One region of the Psychrobacillus sp. NPDC058041 genome, then DNA from elsewhere that is predicted to be linked to it. Evidence: riboswitches for the same ligand, from Rfam matches in the RefSeq annotation. Region 1 holds a riboswitch; the other holds the start of a gene.
The links. A riboswitch is a leader RNA that binds a small molecule or an ion and turns the genes downstream of it on or off. The one in region 1 is predicted to bind S-adenosylmethionine.

Region 1 (5,035 bases):
ACAGGATTTTAATAGATTCTCCAGAAAAATCCGATTCATTGCAATAAACACCAGAAAATGGTCCGAATTTTTCAAGCATTGGATGGACGAAAAAATCTATTCCACCGCTAACTATATAAAGTGGTATATTGTGTTTTTTTGTATAAGAAACAAATTCAGCAAATCCATCTCGAATTTGTGCTTGTTCTAGCAAATAAGAAATGATCTGATCCTTTAAGGAAACAGGCAAAAGATCAAACATTTCTGCTACACCTTCACGAATAGACTGTCTTTGTCCTAAAATATTTTCCTTAATCGGCAAATATTCAGGAGGAGCAAATTTTTTCATGATAGAGATAATATTGTCTTGGTTCGTAATAGTGCCATCAAAGTCACAAAAGATAACAAGCTTATTCATATTCTTACCCCCATAAATCCAATGCTGTTTTTAATTCGGAGTATTGTTGTGCTGCTTCTTTAAGAGGGATTCCTTCAAGTACAGCCGTCACGGCTTGCCTAAAAGCTAGCCCTCCTCCTGTTGCACCGGCTGGATGACCATGTACTCCTCCGCCAGCATTAATAATGCTATCAAATCCATAATCCTCGATTAATAGAGGGACTAAACCAGGATGAATACCTGCAGATGGAACAGGGAAAGTTCGTTTTACTGTACTTATTTTCGTCAATTCTTCGCCCAATGAAAGTGCAGCTGTTTTTTCAAGCGCAACACTTCCATAAGGTGAAGGGAATAACGAAAAATCTGCCCCCGCATATCGTGTCAATTTTCCAAGTAGAAGTGGAGTTGCAACCCCGTAAAATGAGGAAGAAGTGAATGCCCCACTATAAGCAGGATGAGCCATAAAAGGCAGTTGGATATTATCATCTTCTACTAACTCTTGAAGTACATCCAGTCCATATGCATGAACATTTAATAATAGAGCATCTGCCCCAAGTTCCTTTGCTTTTTGTGCTTTTGCTTTTAATTGGGATGTTCGACCAGATAAATTAACAGCATAAAGAGTCCGATGTCCAGTCTCTTCATACACTTCCTGCAATACTTTTTTTGCAGTTGTAATCCGTTTCTCAAAAGGAGTGAGTGGATTTTCAAAAAGGATTTCATCATCTTTGACGAGATCGACTCCACCGAGTGCTTGATGTCGAAGCTGTTCTGCTAAGTAATGAATATCTCGACCAATTACTCCTTTGAATATACTCATGATAAGTGGACGATTATACACTTCCAGTTGGTCACGGATGCTTTCAATTCCAAACCTTGGTCCGGGAAACTGATCTAAAAGTTCTGGAGAAAATTCTAAATCTAGAAGCTTCACTTCACCATCTAGCGATAGTTTGCCAAATACAGTCGTTAAAATGGCAGGTAAATCAGCTGAGAAGTTTGCATTAGGATAGTTAATTTTTATTTCAGCTTTGATTTGATCTGGTTTTAGCGGATGAAAAGTATGTTCGAATTCATTAATCGAAACAACATGACCTTTATGTTTTTTTAATTGTTCTTGTTCTATCAATGGTAAATCCGTCCAAGATCCTATAGTTAAACCAAGTGCAATACCATCTGCTCTTTTTTCAAAAGAACCTGGCTTCCCATACACCTGATAGAGAGCTGATACTCCACTCATTTGTCATCACATTCCTTTAAAATAAAATAAAAACCTCTTCAAATAAGAAGAGGTTAATGTATAACGACTTCTTATTTCTCAGTCAAATGACTGCAAGAATTAGCACCGTTTCCAATAATCGGACCGGTTGCCGGGTATCATAGGGCTTGTCCCTCCACCTGCTCTAAATAAGAATAATTTATTCAATTGGTTTCACTTTGTATTGTCAAATTAATTACGATTATTTCACGCTCTTAGAAAATTGTCAATACAGTTTTTAGAAAGTTTATTGTATTAAAAAAAGATTGACAGTTCTTTTTTTAATATGTTAGGATTCATTTCAAATAGCATAAAGTTGTATGTAACAGCACTCTTATCAAGAGCAGGCAGAGGGTAATGGCCCTATGAAGCCCAGCAACCGACCGTAATACCGTTGTGAGACGGGGCGCTTTTCGCGCCGAGATGAAAAATCTCGTAAGGCACGGTGCTAATTCCATCAGAAAGGTAACTTTCTGAAAGATAAGAGGCGAGAGTTCTCTTATTCTGCGCCTCTTTCTTTGGAAAGAGGCTTTTTATTTTGTAAGGGAAAGGTAGAGAACAATGACAATAGCTACGAAGAGACAATATGAATCGTTAACTGAAGAGCGTGCGATTTTATATGCAAAAGGACTAAACTTTTTCTCAGAAGACGCTGAGTTAAGTTGCAGTGAAATTGGTGACGGCAATTTGAATTATGTATTTCACATTAAGGAATCTAACGGTGACAAAAGTTTAATCCTCAAACAGGCATTGCCATATGCAAAAGTAGTTGGTGAAAGCTGGCCACTCACATTAAAGCGTGCAATCATTGAAGCAAATGCGTTAAAAAAACAGTTTGAATTTGCAGCGGATCTTGTTCCAGTTGTATATGCTACCGATGAAGAGCTTGCAATTACAGTTATGGAGGATCTATCCCATCTAAAAATTGCACGTGAAGGATTAATCCAACTTGAACCCTATCCAAAGCTCTCGAAGGATATTGGTGAGTATCTTGCTCAAACACTGTTTCACACATCAGATTTTGCATTACATCCATTTGAAAAAAAGAGGTTAGTTTCCGAGTTTTCAAACCCAGAGCTATGTAAAATTACGGAAGAGCTTATTTTTACGGATCCATTTTTTGATCATGAAACAAATGATTTTGAACCTTCGTTAAGAGCAGAGGTTGAGGCAATTTGGAACAATGAAATTTTAAAGCTTGAAGTTGCAAAATTGAAGAGAAGTTTTATGACGGAAGCAGAAGCTTTGCTTCATGGTGATTTACATACGGGAAGTATTTTTGCTAGTGAAACAGAAACGAAGGTAATTGATCCTGAGTTTGCTTTTTATGGTCCTATTGGATTTGATATCGGGATATTTTTAGCAAACTTAATCGTTCAATCTATTACTAGAGAAGCAGAAGCGCGAAATACTATTGTTCAACATATCGAACAAACCTGGGAAGTATTTTCATCGAATTTTTCTATCCTATGGAAATCAAAAGGTATTGAAACATATAAGAATACGAAGGGATTTGAAGAATATGTTTTGGAGAAAGTTTTCCACGATACACTTGGTTTTGCTGGTTGTGAATTAATTCGAAGAACAATTGGTTTAGCTCATGTAAAGGATTTGGATGCGATTGCAGACGAAGAACAACGACTTGATTTCAAAAAACAAGCATTACAAGTAGGAGAGGCACTTATTTTAAAACGTTATGATTTACATTCTATTCAGGCAGTAATCTCGTTATTGGAGGAGAACCACAAATGAGTATTCCGCTATCAATTGAGTGGAACAATGAGGAGCTAAGAATTTTAGATCAGCAGAAGTTACCGCTTGAAATTGAATATGTAACACTAGAAACTCTAAAAGATGTGTATGACGCAATTATCACATTAAAAGTAAGAGGTGCACCTGCCATTGGTATTACAGCTGCATACGGTTTAGCTAAGGCAGCTCAGCACTATGAAACAAATACGTTGGAAGAATTTCAAGAACAACTAAAAAAAGACGCCATGTATTTAGGGGATTCAAGACCTACTGCAGTCAATTTAGTTTGGGCTTTAGAACGTTTACGTAGCACTGTTCAACAGACTGTAACTATACAAGAAGCGAAAAATCGTCTCTTAGAGGAAGCTGTAAATATTTACAAAGAAGATGAAGCTTCATGCCGAAATATTGGAGAATTTGCACTGTCTTTGCTTGGAAACCATACGAGAGTTATGACCATTTGTAACGCAGGATCCATTGCAACCGCGAAATATGGAACTGCACTAGCCCCATTTCATCTAGGAAGCGAACAAGGAAAACAGTTTCAGGTATTCGCTTGTGAAACTAGACCGGTATTTCAAGGTTCACGACTTACCGTTTGGGAACTTCAGCAATCTGGTGTAGATGTCACACTTATAACAGATAGCATGGCTGCGCATACAATCGGTGCAAAAGGTATTGAAGCAATTATTGTTGGCGCAGACCGAATCGTGGCAAACGGCGATACAGCTAATAAAATTGGAACACTTAATTTAGCTTTACTAGCACATGCATTTAACATTCCATTTTATGTTGCTGCTCCTTCCTCTACTTTTGATTTGACGATTCAATACGGTAAGGAAATACGGATTGAAGAGCGTCCAGCAGAAGAAATAACACATGTTGCAGGGAAGCAAGTGGCTCCACCAAATACAAAAGTATTTAATCCTGCTTTCGATGTCACACCAGGCAAATATATTACAGCAATTATTACGGAAAAAGGAATCATTTATCCAGAATACAATAAAAACATTCCTAAAATATTGGGTATAGAAAAAGGAGCGATATCATGAACACATTTTGCTTAACGGTTTAACCATTTTAAATTTACCTTATTATGCATTTGATATTATTAAAGGAGCAGTTTTAGTTACTGCACTTGCGGTTACGTATGTTTACGCAAAAAAGCGATTTATCAAAATTTAATAAATTTTGTGTCTCGAAGTACTTGTTTTCTGTGCATGCAAGTATATAATTCTAGCATAACCTATATTATTTATTGAATGGGCTGACAGAATGAGACCGTATAATGAAAAGATTAGTATTTACCACGGAATGGCATCTACTATAGCACTTAATTTTTCCAATAACTTTTTTCCAATCTTCGCAATTACGATATTGGGAGCAACTAATTATCAAGTTGGATTAATTAGTTCGTTGCCTCCGTTAATTGCACTATTAATGACAATTCCAGCAGCTATATTATTAAATCGGGCGCGTGCTCAGAAGAAATTGGTTGCAATGTCTGTTTTACTCGCTCGACTAATGTTCTTGTTGATTGTACTAGTTGTTTTTTTGCCTTCTCCCTCTCTCCAAAGATGGGCTTTTTTAGGGATTATTGCTTTCATTAGCGTCCCGAATACAGTAGCCAATATTGGTTGGCAAACATT
Region 2 (5,035 bases), on a different contig from region 1:
AGACACGACATGACCATGTACGTTTTCCGTTAGTTTCCGCGGCGCAATGCCTTTCACTGCTTCCCGAACTGCTCGAATATGTCGAGGAGTAGTTCCGCAACACCCACCCACAATATTTAACCAACCTTTTTCCGCAAAACCTTTTAATTTTTTCGAAAGTGATTCAGGAGATTCATGATAATGTCCTTCTTCATCGGGTAATCCTGCATTCGGATAACAGCTCACATATCCATCCGACAACTCGGAAAGGGATCGAATATGATCCGTCATAAATTCAGGCCCTGTTGCACAGTTAAGCCCCACTGAAAGTGGTTTAATATGTTCAATGGAAATGTAGAATGCTTCAATGCTTTGGCCAGCAAGTGTCGTACCCATTGGCTCGATTGTTCCTGAAATCATTATCGGAAGTTCTTTGCCTGTTTCGCTTAACGCTTTTTTTATTCCAATAGTTGCCGCCTTTACGTTCAACATATCTTGACTCGTTTCAAGTAAGATTACATCCGATCCGCCTTCGACTAAAGCTCTTGCTTGCACGTAAAAGTCATACGTTAATTCATCAAACGTAATACCGCCCGTAACAGATAATGTTTTGGTTGTCGGTCCAATTGCTCCTGCTACAAAACGTGGCCATTCAGGTGTAGAGAATGCAGCAGTGCAATTTTTGGCAATTTGCGCTGCTCGGAAATTAATTTCATATGCTTCGTTTCCAAGATCATATTCATTCAACACAACTGGCGTTCCGCCAAATGTATTTGTGCAAATGATATCAGCACCTGCCCCTAAATATTCACGATGAATTCGCTCGATGACATTTGGGTTCACAATGTTCAAATACTCATTACAACCTTCATATTCTTCCCCACCAAAATCTTCTGGAGAAAGATTCGCATTTTGTATCATCGTACCCATTGCACCATCAATAATAAGTATTCTATTTTGAAGCTGTTTTTCAATTAGATGTTTGGACATAGCTGGTTTCTCTCACTTTCTTTTCATCAATCTCTTTAATATGTTGAATTAATTCCAGTGACATATCACAACGGAAAAACGGCGTAATGATGTAAATTCCGTTAAATAATTCGGCTGCAGTATCAATCAGTTCTTTTGCAATTTGTATGCCTTCTGCTGTAGAACGCTCTTTATCTTCTCCACAAGCACGCATACGTTCGAGCACTTCATCTGATAATTTGATACCAGGCACTTCATTGTGCAAGAACTCCGAATTTCGACTGTTTGTCAGTGGCATAATACCGATGAAAATTGGTGTGGACAAATGTTTTGTTGCTTCATATATTTCTTGAATTTTTTCTTTTGTATAGACTGGTTGCGTGATGAAATAGTCAGCTCCGCACTCGATTTTTTTCTCTAGACGCTTTACTGCGCGATCGAGCACGCGAACGTTCGGATTGAATGCTGCTGCTACAGAGAAGTTTGCTTTTTTTCGAAGAGATTTTCCTGAAAATGAAATACCTTCATTTAACTGTTTAATTAATTGAAGTAATTCTAAACTCGATACGTCATAAACGCTTGTAGCTCCTGGAAAGTCTCCAATTTTTGTTGGATCTCCAGTTACTGCTAAAATATCATGAATTCCAAGCGCATCAAGACCCATTAAATGAGATTGCAAGCCAATTAAGTTGCGATCACGACAAGTAATATGTGCAAGTGGACGTATATTGTTTTGTAATTTCAGCATTGATCCCATTGCCATATTACTAATTCGCGGCGAGGCAAGTGAATTATCCGCCATTGTGACCGCATCAATTCCAGCAGCATATAGTTTTTCCGCTCCCTCTATGAAAGTGGTCGTGTCCAAATGACGCGGGGTATCCAGTTCCACAATAACTGTTCTTTCCGTTCTCGCTTTTTCATGTAGAGGTTTATTGATTGTTGGCTCTGGTTCTTGAATGATTATCTGCTTTTTAGGTGTGACTGTTTTATTTGTAATTGGTGGTAAGTTGGCAATTCTTTTTTTCACTGCTTCTATATGTTTTGGAGTAGTCCCACAACATCCACCTATCAGTCGAACACCCGCATCACGAAGATATAACGCTGCCCTCCCAAAATAATCCGCTTCCGATTCGTACACAATACGTCCATCCTCCATATCGAGCAAGCTCGCATTCGGATAAGCGGAAAGAAATGCTTTTTTAGGAAGTGTTACTCCCTCAAATGCTTGAATCGTATGATGCGGTCCGAGACGACAATTAACTCCAACGATATCTGCTCCTATTGATTCAAGCTGATGTAATGCATCATTTAGTGATAAGCCGTTTTGCAAAATTCCAGGTTCATGCATTGATACTTGAGCAATGATTGGTGTTTCCGTCATTTTACGTAAATGCGTGACCGATGCCATAAGCTCTTCAAAATCATAATAGGTTTCGAGTAGTAGCCCATCTGGGGTGCCGGATAAGAGGTGGCTAGCTTGTTGGTTAAGTGTTGCGATGATTTCATTCATAGAAGCATCACTCTTCCGAATACCACGTATCCCCCCAATCGTACCAAGCACAAATTGTTCACCTGGTGCAGCAGCTCTTTTTGCAATATGAATCGCCGCTTCATTGATTTCTTTCATTTGATTTTCTAATCCGTACCTTGCTAATTTAATCGCATTCGCACCGTATGTATTCGTTTGGATAATATCTGCTCCAGCGACAATATAATCTCGATGAATCTTCTCAATAATTTCAGGCTTTTGTATATTTAATTCCTCATTACAATAATCTATTCCATATGAATAAAGCAGTGTCCCCATTGCTCCGTCTGCAGTTAGCATATTAGTTTGTAGTTTCTCTAGTAATCCCATTCGCACTCTTCCTCTCTAAAATACAAAAAAAGCCTTCCATGAAAAGAAGGCTTTACGATTATGTAATATTCGTCCCTTCTCATCTTTCAGACTTATACAAGTCTGCTGGATTTAGCACCTGACCATTACGGCTGGTTGCTGAAGCGTCCTAGGGCCAGTCCCTCGGCTTCTCTTGATAAGAATTCACTATTCAGTTTTTTATGTTAGACATATAGTACCTTTATTGCACTAAAGCGTCAAGGCATGTTTTGAATTTTCTTGACACTTCGGGTGGGTCTATCAAGTATTCGACCGATGTTTGGTAGTTTTCGACCGATTATTTCACATATTCGACCGATGTTTACTATTATTCGACCGATTATCACTTAGATTCAACCGATAATGGCACTTATTCGACCGTTTCACGTTTTCCTTGATGCAATCTCTTTCCAATCCCACTTATAAATCGTATTTTTTGAATTGCCACTTGTTATTAAATTCATTGATTTTAAAACTCTCAATGCAGATTGTGGAGAATTTAAATGTAGAAATCTTTTGCATTGCCGATTATTAATGCTTTTCCCAACTAGCACAAACCACTCATAGATCGCTTTTTCATGGGCAAGTCGATCCACATGGCCGCAACGTAAACAGTTCCAGCCATTTTTCTTTTTTACCATTCCATGCACTTTACACTTCTCACAATATACACCAGTCAGAAGATCGTTTGGATTGATGCCCCACCTCTCGCACATTGGATATGGAAAATTAGATTGATGACTCGATACGATTCTTTCTGCTAATTTGTGCATCTCATTTACATCTAAGCACACTTTATCACGAACAATATTCCGCAAAAACACCGGTATTGTCTGATGGAGAATGCAGGTATATTTCGTAGATGGCTCCATAATCATTACTTTAGAATTCGTTAACACAATTACACCGTAGATAGGAATCTTTACCCCGTACAGTCGCAACCATTCATCGAACAAATATATATTTCGTTCAATCTGTACTTCTGGACTTTCAAATATATCTACTTTACCATCCTCATTTTCTCGCTCTAACTGGGAAGGATTCTGTTTAAAACGCAATTTCCCTCCTTTATTCTTACTCTCCAAAATCACTGCGAAATATTGGGTTAAAAACACTGTATCCATCTGAAACTTACCAAACGATTCCAAACTAACATCGTGGAGCACTACATATTGAAAAGGAAATGAGTACTTCTGGAATACCTCGTCCACACGAACTTCCCCATAAATCCCCGCCTTCGCCATATGCATTTTTGTATGAATCAATTCTTTCATCTCATGCATTTCGGGCAAACGGCGGTTCAACAACTGTAAACCAGTAAAACTATACTCGTCCGAACGCGTTTTTACTAACAATTAAACACCCCCTAACCGCATCGTATCATAAACATAAAATATGTAAATTACACTAAAGCATCGACAATTTCATTTTCTCTACAAAAAAAGGACCAAAAAAGAATTTTGGTCCTAAAAATGTATCTATAATAAAATTCTTCTAGAAATCATCTCTGCTGTTTCTTTTCCATTTTTAATACAAGCACCGATACCAACACCATAATAAGAACAGCCTGCAAGTATTACATTTGGTAGCTCAACAGATAATTTCTCATTTAATGATCTAATTGCTACGCCATGTTCTAAATGGTAATTTGGCATTTGGTCATTCCATTTCGTCACTTCCACAATTTTAGGTTCACCGCTTAGTTTTAAGCTCTTCTTTATATCCTGTAATGCAACTTGAACTAGTTCTTTCTCACTCATATGCTTCATGCTTTCAAACGCAGGATTTGAGTTCTTGTAAAACATACGAACAAGCAAATTGCTGTTTGTTGATGTATGCTGCCACTTACGGCTAGTCCACGTGCACGCATCACATTTCACATCGCTATTTTCAGATACTATAAAACCAGTACCCTCTGCTGGAAGCTGATCGTCTTGAATATCAAAACCTAAGTAAATACTAATAAGCGATGAGTTTTTCAATTTATTAAAATCTACATCTAAATCTTCATTTTGCAGTAAGGTTTGTGCTACATTATGTGGCGTCGCAAGCACAACATAGTCCGCTTCTATTGATTCATGATTAGTAAATGATATTTCATAAATAGCATCATTTCTCACAATGTTCGTCGTATGAACTCCTTTAATAATTGTCGAGTCTCTCAATTCTTCTTCCATTCGATCTATTAAGGTTGAGAGGCCACCCTTA

Region 2: linked by a shared signal. The riboswitch ahead of ACFVR1_RS13970 (bifunctional homocysteine S-methyltransferase/methylenetetrahydrofolate reductase) and the one ahead of mtnK (S-methyl-5-thioribose kinase) in region 1 are both predicted to bind S-adenosylmethionine.

Annotation. Positions count from the first base shown of each region.
Region 1 is NZ_JBHVRO010000007.1:80,902-85,936, forward strand. It holds gene ACFVR1_RS12485 (2-hydroxy-3-keto-5-methylthiopentenyl-1-phosphate phosphatase) at 1-397, opposite strand, end outside; gene mtnW (2,3-diketo-5-methylthiopentyl-1-phosphate enolase) at 402-1,616, opposite strand; SAM riboswitch class I at 1,685-1,790, opposite strand; SAM riboswitch class I at 1,966-2,121, shown strand; gene mtnK (S-methyl-5-thioribose kinase) at 2,196-3,386, shown strand; gene mtnA (S-methyl-5-thioribose-1-phosphate isomerase) at 3,383-4,438, shown strand; partial or broken gene ACFVR1_RS12505 (ABC transporter permease) at 4,443-4,571, shown strand; gene ACFVR1_RS12510 (MFS transporter) at 4,662-5,035, shown strand, end outside.
Region 2 is NZ_JBHVRO010000008.1:125,430-130,464, reverse strand. It holds gene metH (methionine synthase) at 1-969, opposite strand, end outside; gene ACFVR1_RS13970 (bifunctional homocysteine S-methyltransferase/methylenetetrahydrofolate reductase) at 950-2,809, opposite strand; SAM riboswitch class I at 2,886-2,991, opposite strand; gene ACFVR1_RS13965 (nuclease-related domain-containing protein) at 3,211-4,182, opposite strand; gene ACFVR1_RS13960 (protoporphyrinogen oxidase) at 4,306-5,035, opposite strand, start outside.